3 regions of the Micromonospora sp. NPDC023956 genome follow, and region 1 is predicted to be linked to each of the others. Evidence: riboswitches for the same ligand, from Rfam matches in the RefSeq annotation. Region 1 holds a riboswitch; each other region holds the start of a gene.
What was found. A riboswitch is a leader RNA that binds a small molecule or an ion and turns the genes downstream of it on or off. The one in region 1 is predicted to bind cobalamin.

Region 1 (3,803 bases):
GTACCAGTCGTGGTTGCCGGGCACCGCGAACAGCGTCGGCCCGCCCGGCGTGGCCAGCGGCAACGCCGCCTGGTACGGCCCCTTGCAGCGGTCCTCGTACGCCTCGTACCCGGCCGACGGGTAGACCTGGTCGCCCCCCATCACCAGGACCTGCGCGCGGGGCAGCCGGTGCCCGTCGACGTCCAGCTCGGGCTGGGCGATCAGGTACGCCACCGAGTACGTGGCGTCGAACCCGTCGCCCAGGTCGGCGACGTAGTCCAGCCAGAGCCCACCGTCCGGCCCGACCTGGCGGAACACCCCGTCCGAGAAGGCGTTCTGCAACTCCCGCTTGTCCAGGTACGCCCCGAAGAACATCGCGAGCAGCGTACGGATGCCGGTGCTGATCAGCAGGAACGGCGCGAGCCACGGCACCGCCTTGCGGGGGGTGAAGCCCAGCTCCCGGGGCTCCGTGCTGCGCGGGCGGCGGGGGTGACCCCCGTCGGCGCTGGTCGCCTCCGGCGGGGTGGTGGGCGAGGGGCGGTCGTCACTCACGCCGCGGAGCGTATCCGGCCCGGATGGGTAACGCTGTCTGGTGCTGGACGGTCCGACCGTAGTTGTCCGGTTCACCGCCGGGTGAGGTGCGGCTGCCCGGCCCCGGAGGGGACGGCGTCGGAGGGATCCCGGGGGACCGGGGCGGGGTGCGTGCCGTACACTTGACGATCGTTGCCGCCTTAGCTCAGTCGGCTAGAGCGACGCACTCGTAATGCGTAGGTCGACGGTTCGATTCCGTCAGGCGGCTCGGCAACCGAAAGGCCCTGGTCAGTACATCTGACCAGGGCCTTCGTCGTATCCGCCGCCCTCTGCCGCGGATCATCCGCATCGGGCCAGATGGATATGAGGACAATCCTGAGGACAGTGCCGACGGAGCAGGACACCGAGCCGGTGCGTCACGCCGCCTCGCTGCTCGGCGTCGAGACCACCGAGTCGCGCTCCTTCGGTGGGGGCGCGGCTTCGGGGGTCGCCCCACGACGCAACGCCTGCCGAGGCCCTCGTCAAGAATCCCGTCGAGATCCAGGCCACCCAGTTACTGAGCAGTTCCACCGGCCGGGATCTGCGTCCCACCATCCAAGTCCAACGACCGCGTCTTCTTCTCCACCGGATCCGTGTATGCGAACCCCGTCACCGGCTCACATTCCTGAACAGCAGTGGCAGGTCGTGAACGCATCCGCACAGGATGCCCACCACGCCTGAGCCAATCCAGCCGAACAACTGTCGGCAACCGGACCGCAGTGAAGCGTGAATCCGGCCCGGCCTGTCGGCGGCACTTCGACCGGGCCGCCCCACCGCCCTCGGGTGTGGCCGGCGGCTGGCGGGTGACCTCGCTGACCCGGTCAGCGTGCCGGCAGTCCTTGAAGTGCAGCCGCAGCAGCGGGCCGAAACCAGTGGCGGACCGGGGGCGGGTGGCCAGCTCACCCTCGGCGTACCTTGGAACTCTTCGATCGATGCGGACGCGGTCGTTGAAGGAACAGTCGTCATCTGCGGGCCGCTGAGATCCCGGCGATCGCGGGGAATCTCGCACACGCTGTGGCGGCTCGACGCAGAGCAACGGTCGATGTCACGAGGGTGGGATCCTCGGTGGCGGAATCCGCCTGGTGCGGGTACTGTCCCGGTCGAGTCGACCGCATCCTGAGGGATGCCAGGGAACTCCGGTGAGATTCCGGGACTGGCGCGCAGCGGTACGGGCGACGGCGGCACGATTTCGCCACTGGAGACTACTTCTCTGGGAAGGCCGTGCCGCCGGTTGACCCCAAGTCCGAAGACCTGTCGGCTCACATGCTCGTCGGTGGACTCTCGCGATCAGAGTCTCCAGACTTGAGAGGCCGCATCATGCCCCGGCGTAGGCTGCCGTTCTGGCCGCTGTTATTCGTGCTGGCCGTCGCGTCGGTCCTGAGCGTGATCGCCTCGCTGGCCTTCGGTTCCGAGCGAATCCCGCTCACCGAGGTCGTCGCGGCGGTCACCGACCGTTTCTCCGGCGAGCCGGCCGGCCGTTGGGACGTCATCATCTGGGAACTGCGCCTGCCCCGCGCGCTGCTGGCGCTGGTCGTGGGCGCGGGCCTGGCGATCGCCGGGGCCGGCATGCAGACCCTGGTACGCAACTCACTGGCCGACCCCTACCTGTTGGGTATCAGCTCGGGCGCCTCGGTGGGCGCCACCGCGGCCCTCACCACCGGCGCGCTTGCCGGGCTGGGCCTCTACGCAGTCTCGACCGGGGCGCTGCTGGGGGCGGTCGGATCCGCGCTGCTGATCTGGCTGATCGCCACCGCGCAGGGCGGACTGACCCCGATCCGGCTGGTGCTCTCCGGTGTCGTCCTTTCCTCCGGGTTCTCAGCGATTGCCTCGCTGCTGGTCTTTCTCAGCGACGATGAGCGCGCGGCGAACTCGGTGATGTTCTGGATGCTGGGTAGCGTCGGCGGAGCCACCTGGGAAAAGCTCGTGATACCCGCCGCGTTCGTCGTCGTCCTCGCGGCCGGCTTGCTGGTGGTGCATCGCTGGCTCGACGCGCTGGCAGCCGGGCCGGAGACGGCCGCAGCTCTCGGGATCAACGTGGCCGCGTTGCGTACGGCGCTGTTCGTGATCCTGTCCGTGGTCGTCGGTGTGCTGGTGGCGGTCAGCGGGGGAGTGGGGTTCGTCGGGCTGATCGTTCCGCACGCGGCCCGGCTGGTGGTGGGCGCCCGGCACCGGGTCGTCCTGCCGGTCGCGGCGGTGGCGGGTGCGGTGTTCCTCGTCTGGGTCGACGTGCTGGCCCGGGTGGTGGTGCGACCGCAGGAGATTCCCCTGGGCGTGGTGACAGGCGTGCTCGGGGCGCCCCTGTTCCTGCTGCTCATGGGCCGAGGTTCGTACCGGTTCGGTGGTGACCGATGACCCCCGCCCTGCGCCTGCACGACGTCTCCGCCCGGATGGGCGGTCGTACCGTGCTGCGTGGAGTCGACCTCGACGTCGCCGACGGCAGCCGGCTCGGCATCGTCGGGGTCAACGGCGCCGGGAAGACGACGCTGCTGCGGGTGCTGGCCGGAGTGCTGCACCCCAGCTCCGGAACCGCGCTGATCGCCGACGGGCGGGGCGGACTGATCGATCTGCGGCGGCTCCGGAGCCGGGAACGCGCCCGGCAGCTCGCCTACGTGCCTCAGGAGGACGTGACGACCTCCGAGCTGCGGGTCGGGGAGATGGTCGCCCTCGGCCGGGTGCCGCAGACCCGTCCCTGGGCCCGCGGTGGCCGCGCCGAGCGCGATCTCGTGCTCGGCGCCCTCGACGCCGTCGGACTGGCCGGCCGGATCGACACCGTCGCCGACCAGCTATCCGGCGGCGAGCGGCGCCGGGCCGTCCTGGCCCGCGGCCTGGCCCAGCAGTGCCCGACGGTGCTGCTCGACGAGCCGACCAACCACCTCGACGTCGCCTGGCAGCTCGACCTCCTGGAGGTCTTCGCCACACGCGCCCGAACCCTGGTGGCCACCGTGCACGACCTCGATCTCGCCCTGCGCTTCTTCGACCGGCTGGCCCTCGTCGGCTGGCGCGCGGGCAGCGACCGGACGTCGGAGCCAGCGTGCATCGTCGCCGTCGGCCCGCCCGCCGAGGTGCTCGGCGCTCACCACGTCGAGACGCACTTCGGCGTCGGCTCCGTTCAGGTGCCCCACCCCGACCTCCCGCAGCACCATCTGCTCATCCACCCCCGGAAGGACACCTCACCGGCATGACCGTCTTCCCACCCGGCCGTACCCGTGTCCCCGCTCTTGTGCTCGGCCTGTTCACCCTCACCGCGTGCACCT
Region 2 (3,803 bases), on a different contig from region 1:
CCATCCGGGTCGGTGGCGCGCCGGCGTCGGGCGGCGAGGATCCCGCCGCCGGCCAGTGCCACCAGCAGCAGCACTCCGGCCACCGTGCCCAGGGGGAGCCCGTCGTCGTGCCGCGCGGCGACGTCGGTGGTGACCGGCGCGTCGGCGGGGCCACCTGGCGGGGCGGCGGCGGGTTCGCCGGTTCCCGGGGCGGCCGGCAGGCCCGTGGGGGCCGGCGCGGTCGGTGTCGCCGGTGCCGACGCGGTGGCCGGGGCGGTGGTGGCCGCCGACGGGCCGGGTGCTCCCGTCGGCACGGGCCGCCCCGGCTGGGACGGGCCGGGGGGAACCGGTGGGGTCGCCCCGCCGGGCGGAACGGGTGGGGACGTCGTCGGGCGGGGCGGCGCCGGTCGGGTCGGTGCCACGCCGGGGCGGGGCGCGTCGTCGGGGCTGCGGTCCCGGGAGAACGACCAGCCCTCGAAACTGCCGGCCGGCGGCCTGCGGTTCAGCACGCCCTTGTCGCTGTAGCGCCAGCTGCCGCCGTTGTCGGCGTGCCAGTAGGACCAGTAGGCGTTGGCCGGTGGCGTGTCCACGCACTTCTCGGTCGCCACCGACGGCTTGCCCTCGACGCGGCAGACGAAGCCCTCACCCCAGCGGAGGGTGCCGGTGACCGAGAAGCCGGCGTTCTTCAGTGCCGCCAGGCCGGTCGCCTGGGCGCCCGGGGCGCAGCGGACCACCGTTCCGCCGCCGAGTTCGTTGAAGTCGACCACGACGGTGACCCCGGAGGCGTCCGGGCAGGGACCGGCGGTGCCGGCGGCGCGGGCCGGGCTCGGCACGACCAGGGCGGCGGCCACGGCCACGGGGACCGCCGTGAGCCGGACCGCCCCGGTGACCGCCGGGAACCGGATTCCGGCGGTCACGTCGTCCGCCGGCGGGTGACCACCACGAGCGCCGTACCACCGCCGATGAGCAGCAGCGCCACCAGCAGGTACGTGACGACGGAGGCGCCGGTGGTGGGCAGTCCGCCCGTCCCGCCCCCGGCCGGTGTGGTGCTCGGTGCGGCGGACGGGGTCGACGCGGTCGACGTCGGGGTCGGCGGGACCGGGCTGTCGGTGAGGCTCGGTGTCGGGGTGGGTGTGGCGGAGCCGGACGGCGTCGGTGAACCGCTCGGGGAGGGTGAGACGGAGACGCTCGGGCTGGGGCTCGGCGAGGAGGGCGGGTCGAGTCCGATCCGGCCGAGGGGCACCTGCGCCAGGCCGAGGAGCGCCTGGGCAGTGGACCGACGCCACTGGTCGCGGTCGTTCTCCCCCAGTCCGGCCCCCCGGGCCGCCGCCAGGGACTCGGCGTTGTAGGCGATCGCACCGGCGTCGGCGGCGGCTGCCCCGCCGGTCGCGGTGGTCAGTTGCAGCGCGACCAGGGCGACGGCGGCCCGGTCGGCTGCCGTGTCCCGTCCGGCCGCGGCGAGGGCCTGCCCGGCCAGACCGGTGCTGTTGGCGTTCGTGCCGGTGGTCGGGCCCGAACCGCCGAACGAACCGTCGGCGTGCTGCTGGGTCAGCAACCAGTCGGCGCCGCGTCGGGCCGCGTCGGCGGCGCCGGTGGCCCCCTCCTCGGCCGCGGTCAGCAGGGCCTGCACCGCCATGGCGGTCGAGTCCACGTCGAGGGTCGGTGCGGCCTGGGTGTCGCAGGTCGGCTTGTCCCCGGCGTCGGGGTACAGCCGGAAGCCCCCGGCCGCGCACTGCTGGCGGAGAAGGAAGTCCACGGGGTCCTGCGGAAGGTCACCGCTGCGGGCCAGCCCGAGCACGGTGAACGCCTGGTCGAAGGTGTTGCTGGCGTCGGGTCCGCTGGCCTCGTTGGTCCGGCTGGTGATCCGGCCCCGCTGGTCGCCGCTGTCCGCTCCGGCGACCAGGGCCAGGGTCTCCGCGCGCAGGTCCCAGCCGCCGAAGTCGGTCGGGTCCGCACCGGCGGCGGTGGCGGCGTAGAGCAGCTTCGCGGTCGCACCGCCGTCGGTGAAGCCCTCGATGCCGTAGTCGTCGTAGCTGTTGTACGACCGGACGTGCGCGGCGACCTGATCGGTGGCCGCACGGCGAGTCGGCTCGGCCACGTCGGCGGCGGTCAACGCGAGCAGACCGTCGACGGTCAGGCCCCAGTCCTGGCCGCCGAACGGGCCGGGCAGCGCCCCGTCGGTGAACTCGTCGGCCAGCCAGCTCGCACCGGCGCGGGCGGCGGCCGGGTCGGCCGTGCTGGACGGGGCCGCGAGGCCGAGGCCGGGGGCGGTGGCGGCGAGCGCGACGAGCGCGGTCGTCGCCGCGACGCCGATACCGGGACGTCGGAGCGGGGACAGGGGCATGCTGGGTGCCTTTCGCAGAGCGGTCGGTGAGCTCCGGAGGGCACCTCGGATCCGAAGAACCCGCTCGCGTGCATCGTGAGCGGGGTGACGGGCCTCGGCGGTGGCCGGACTTCACCCTGTAGACCTCGACAGTGGAAGCCGCTCGTCCCGGGCGGGGTGTTCCGGCTCGCGAGGTGGGCCTCGCTCACGGTTGCGGGTCAGCGCCGGCTTCTACCGGCTTCCCCCCACTCAGGACGTATGCAGTTGTCCCGGATGGACCCGGGTGCCGACACGATAGCGTCCGGTCGTCACGTGACGCCAGAAGAAAGGTGCCGGCACCCGGTCACCGCGTTCGGTGCGGGTGGCCGCCGGTCAGGGGGCGGGGATGCTCGGTGCCGCTCCCGAACCGAAGGACCAGCCCTCGACGCTGCCGGGTGCGGGGTTGTAGCTGCCCGCGCCGGAGCTGCTGTAGGACCAGGCGCCGCCGCTCGGCGCGTGCCAGTACGACCAGTACGCCGTGACCGGCGGGGTGTTGACGCACGGGTCCGTCGCGGAGGTCGGCAGGCCGTTGATCCGGCAGACGAAGGCCAGTCCCCAGCGCTGGGTGCCGGTGACGGTGAAGCCGGCGCCCTGCAGGGCGGCCAGCCCGGTGGCCGGGTCGCCGAGTGCGCAGGCGACCGACACTCCCCCGCCGAGCGCGGTGAAGTCCACCACGACGGTGACACCGGAGGTGCCGGTGCAGGCGGCGGCCTGGGCGGGCCGTGGGGCGGGTTCGGCGGCGGTCAGGCCGGCGGTGGCGAGGACGGCGGCCATCAGGCCGACGAGCCAGCCACGACGGGAGGGACGGAAGCGGGACACGGGTTCTCCTTCTGTCGGCAGGGTTTCTCGGCGGTTCATCGGCAGGGCAGGGTGGGGGCGTGCGCATCGGCGCCGACGGCGGAGAGCCGGGGGTAGCCGACGCCGGTCAGGCCCAGGACGGCCTGGGCGGTCGCCCGGTTGACGGTGTCCCGGTCGAGGGTGCCGCCGTCGACGTCGACCGCGCCCCGGTCGGCGGGCGCACCGGCGCAGCCGACCTGGAGCCCGACCAGGAATCCTCGGGCCCTGGCCCAGGCGAGCGGTCGGCCGCCGTCCCGGAGCGCCTGGGCGGCCAGACCGGTGCTGTTCGCGTTCGCGGTGCCGGCCGCGTTGGTGAAGCCCCCGTCGGTGCGCTGCACGGAGACGAGCCAGTGGATGCCGGCGGCGGCGTCGGCGGGTCGGCCGGCGACCCGCAGCGCCTGCACCGCCAGGGCGGTGGCGTCCACGTCGGAGACGCAGGTCGGCTGCGCGGGCAGCAGCGGGTAGCCACCGTCGGGGCAGCGGGTGCCGGCGAGCCACTGTCCCGCGGTGGGTGGGACACCGGCGGCGGTCCGGGCCAGCGCGAGGATCGCGAAGGACTGGCTGAAGGCGTTGCTGTAGTCGCCGTACGCGGACCGGTCGGTGAACCGGCCGGTCGGTGCCTGGA
Region 3 (3,803 bases), 200 kb from region 1:
AGACGTCCTCGATCTCGCGGGTGACCATCTCCCGGTCCGGCAGGGTGGCCATGTCGGCCACCGGGTGCCAGCCTTCCCGGATCCGGTGCGCCTCGGAGACGCTCTGGTTGACCTGTGCTGCCTGCTTGTACGCCAGGTGCCCGCCGAGGTACGCCCCGGCACCCGCCGCGCCGAGGCCGAGGTAGGCCAGCGTCCGCCCGAGGTTGTGCCGACCGGTCAACCGGGCGGCCAGCGAGCCGGCGTAGCAGGCCAGCCCGACGGTGTTCGAGGCGGCGTGCACCAGCCCCACCCGGCGCTGCTCTCGGTCCAGGGACGCCCAGTCGTTGAGTCCGGTGACGGCGGCCGGCAGGGCGCTGGCCGTACCGACGGCCACCAGCGCGGTCGCCGCCCGGCGCTGGCCGGGCATGGCGTCGAGAACGGCGGCGCTGATCCACGCCCCGACCGGCACCTGCACCAGCGCCGGATGCAGCGGATGCCCCAGCCACACGCCGTGCAGCAGGTCACGGACGCGCTGTGGGCGGAGGGTGGCCTGCACCGCCCGCTGGAGGCGGTCGCCGACCCGGTCCAGCCCCGTCGCCTGCTCGATCTTCATCAAGAGTGCTCGCACCCGTACCGACTTCCCGGTCCGGGGGCCCGCAAACCGGGCGGCGGTGACGAACTCCCCACCGCCTGACGCACGTGCGGACGGGGCCGGGATCCGGCGCCGTGACCGACTGGCCACGAGCGGGTCCGGGGTGGGGGGCGGCTCCCTGCTCGGGCCGCCCCCACCCGACGGACGTGGTCACATCCGCGTCACCGCCTCAGGGGCGCGGCGTCCACCGATCCCGGTGGACCGCCTCGGCCAGCGGACGGGCCTGCCGCCAGCCGTGCCGGGCCAGGTCCGGCACCGCCTCGAAGTGGGTCACCGGCCCGAGGCAGAGCCAGGCGACCGGCCGGATGCCGGGCGGGATGTCGAGCAGGTCGGCCAGCCAGGGTTCCCGGTAGAAGGAGACCCAGCCGACGCCGAGCCCCTCGGCGGTGGCGGCGAGCCAGAGGTTCTGGATGGCCAGGCAGGTCGAGTAGAGGCCGGTGTCGGCGATGGCGTGCCGGCCGAGCACCGCCGGCCCGCCCCGCGACTGGTCGTGGGTGACCACGATCGACAGGCTCGACTCCAACACGCCGTCGATCTTGATCCGGGCGAACCGTTCGGCCGCCTCCCCCGTCAGGGTGGCGGCGAAGACGTCCCGCTCGGTCCGGACGTGCTCGTGGAACCGGCGTCGGGTGTCGTCGTCGCGCACCACGACGAAGTCCCAGGGCTGGGAGTAGCCGACGCTCGGTGCGGCGTGCGCCGCGGTCAGCACCCGGTGCAGGGCCTCGTCGGGCACCGGCTCCCCGGTGAACTGGGCGCGTACGTCCCGACGGCGGTGGATGACGTCGTACAGGTCCATGGCAGGCTCCCGCTGCGCTCGGCCCACCCGGGCAGGGGTGGGCGCGTGACGCGAGGCCGGTCTTCGGACTCCCGGATCGACGCCGTGCCGTCCGCCTTCCCAGCCCTTCCGGACCAGTGGCTGCGCTGCTCGCGCGTGGACGGTGGCTCCCCGGTCACCGCGGCGGGCCCGTGCCGGATTCGCACCGGCTTCCCGATTCTCCCCGCTCACGCGGGGCACCTCACTGTGTCGTGCCGCCAGCATGGTAGCCGGAGGACGGGATTACGGTCGCCCTCCGATCGGGTCGGCCGGCATGCTGCACCCATGTACGCGCACGCCCTCCGTCATCCGCAACCGCCTCCCACCACCGCCGTCGCCCGGCTCGTCGGTGTGGTCGGTCGACCGGACGCCGTACCGCCGCCGCTGCTGATGCTGCTCGGGATGTTCTCCACCCAGCTCGGCGCGGCCGTGGCCAAGCACCTGTTCGGCACCACCAGCCCCGGTGGCACCACCACGCTGCGGCTCGGCTTCGCCGCGCTGATCCTGCTCGCGATCGCCCGTCCCGGACTACGGCTGGGTTGGCGTACCGCCGGGCTGGTGGTCGGGTTCGGCCTGATGCTCGCGTTGATGAACCTCAGCTTCTACGCCGCCCTGCACCGGGTGCCGCTCGGCGTGGCGGTGACCATCGGGTTCGCCGGGCCGCTGCTGGTGGGGCTGGCCGGCAGCCGTCGACTGCTCGACGTGCTCTGGGCGGTGCTGGCCGGCGGTGGCGTCCTGCTGATCAGCGGCCTGGGCGGGACGGCGGTCGACGGCCTCGGGCTGCTCTTCTGCGTCTGCACCGCGATCGGCTGGGCCGGCTACGTGGTGTTCGGCGGGGCGGTCAGCAAGCGGGTACCCGGCACCCGGGGGCTGGCCCTCGGCATGGCCGTCGGCGCGCTCGCCGTGCTGCCGTTCGGCGTCGCGGGGAGCGGCAGCGCACTGCTCGACCCGGGGATCCTGCTCCTCGGCGTCGGCGTGGCGCTGCTGTCGTCGGTACTGCCGTACTCGGCGGAGATGTCCGCTCTGCGCCGGATGCCGGCCCGGGTCTTCGCGGTGCTGCTGAGTCTCGAACCGGCGATCGGCGCGCTGGTCGGTCTGGTCCTCCTCGGCGAACTGCTCACCTGGCCGCAGTTCCTCGGCGTGGGCTGCGTGGTCGGTGCCGCACTCGGCGCCACCCTGGTCCGCCCCGACCGGACCTGAACCGGCGGCCCGGAACCTGGATCCGACAGGCCCGGAACCTGACGGCCCCTGGAAGCCGGCGGGCCCGGATGGCGGTGACCCCGGCCGGGCCGGTGGGCTCGGGATCCGACCGGCACGGCACGACGGGCCCGGGAGCCGACGGTGCCGGGCGTCTGGCGCGGCGGGGCGGTGCCGGGCATCCTGGTCCGATGGGTGTGCGGGTCGAACGCGACGGACCGGTGACCACGGTGATCCTGGACCGACCGGCGGCCCGCAACGCCGTCGACGGCCCGACCGCGCGGGCGCTCGCCGACGCGTTCCGCGCCTTCGAGGCCGACCCGGCCGCCGCTGTTGCCGTGCTCTGGGGCGCGGGCGGCAGCTTCTGCGCCGGTGCCGACCTCAAGGCCATCGGTACGCCGAGCGGCAACCGCGTGGAGTCGGAGGGGGACGGCCCGATGGGGCCGACCCGGATGTCGCTGACCAAGCCGGTCGTCGCCGCGATCTCCGGGTACGCCGTGGCCGGCGGTCTGGAGCTGGCCCTCTGGTGCGACCTGCGGGTCGCCGAGGCGGACGCGGTGCTCGGTGTCCTCTGTCGGCGCTGGGGGGTGCCGCTGGTCGACGGCGGCACGGTACGCCTGCCCCGGCTGATCGGCGAGAGTCGGGCGATGGACCTGATCCTCACCGGCCGACCCGTGCCGGCGGACGAGGCGTACGCGATGGGTCTGGTCAACCGGCTGGTCGAGCCCGGTACGGCCCGCGCGGAGGCCGAGCGGCTGGCCGCCGAGATCGCCCGCGCGCCGCAGCGCTGCCTGCGCAACGACCGGGCCGCGGTGCGGGCCGGCGCGGGTCGCCCGGAGGCGGAGGCGATCGCCGTCGAGCTGGCCTACGGCCTCGATTCGCTGACCGAGGCGGCGGCCGGTGTCGCTGCCTTCACCGCCGGCGCCGGCCGGCACGCCCGCCCCGTCGACCCGACCCGGTTCGGTTAGCCTGCACACGTGCCAAGATCCGCTTCCGTCGTCGGTCCGACCAGACGAACGGTCATCCTCGCCGCCGCCGCAGCAGCGGCTGCCGCCACCGCCGCCGCCACCGCCGCCGGGTGGGGTCGGGACGAGCCGGCGGCGCCGGCGGCGCTTCCGGACCTCGACCCGGCACAGGTCGTCGACGAGTTGACCGCCGGCC

Region 2: linked by a shared signal. The riboswitch ahead of AB0F58_RS01415 (prenyltransferase/squalene oxidase repeat-containing protein) and the one ahead of AB0F58_RS03510 (iron ABC transporter permease) in region 1 are both predicted to bind cobalamin.
Region 3: linked by a shared signal. The riboswitch ahead of bluB (5,6-dimethylbenzimidazole synthase) and the one ahead of AB0F58_RS03510 (iron ABC transporter permease) in region 1 are both predicted to bind cobalamin.

The regions. Positions count from the first base shown of each region.
Region 1 covers NZ_JBEZZN010000002.1:225,348-229,150, reverse strand. The annotation lists gene AB0F58_RS03520 (metallophosphoesterase) at 1-531, opposite strand, end outside; tRNA gene AB0F58_RS03515 (tRNA-Thr) at 705-778, shown strand; cobalamin riboswitch at 1,639-1,823, shown strand; gene AB0F58_RS03510 (iron ABC transporter permease) at 1,867-2,901, shown strand; gene AB0F58_RS03505 (ABC transporter ATP-binding protein) at 2,898-3,731, shown strand; gene AB0F58_RS03500 (ABC transporter substrate-binding protein) at 3,728-3,803, shown strand, end outside.
Region 2 covers NZ_JBEZZN010000001.1:545,630-549,432, forward strand. The annotation lists gene AB0F58_RS01405 (CbiQ family ECF transporter T component) at 1-4, opposite strand, end outside; gene AB0F58_RS01410 (hypothetical protein) at 1-836, opposite strand, end outside; gene AB0F58_RS01415 (prenyltransferase/squalene oxidase repeat-containing protein) at 893-2,323, opposite strand; cobalamin riboswitch at 2,456-2,600, opposite strand; gene AB0F58_RS01420 (hypothetical protein) at 2,675-3,115, opposite strand; gene AB0F58_RS01425 (peptidase) at 3,196-3,803, opposite strand, start outside.
Region 3 covers NZ_JBEZZN010000002.1:422,172-425,974, forward strand. The annotation lists gene AB0F58_RS04420 (Rieske (2Fe-2S) protein) at 1-607, opposite strand, end outside; gene bluB (5,6-dimethylbenzimidazole synthase) at 801-1,427, opposite strand; cobalamin riboswitch at 1,464-1,665, opposite strand; gene AB0F58_RS04430 (EamA family transporter) at 1,731-2,645, shown strand; gene AB0F58_RS04435 (crotonase/enoyl-CoA hydratase family protein) at 2,834-3,610, shown strand; gene AB0F58_RS04440 (hypothetical protein) at 3,620-3,803, shown strand, end outside.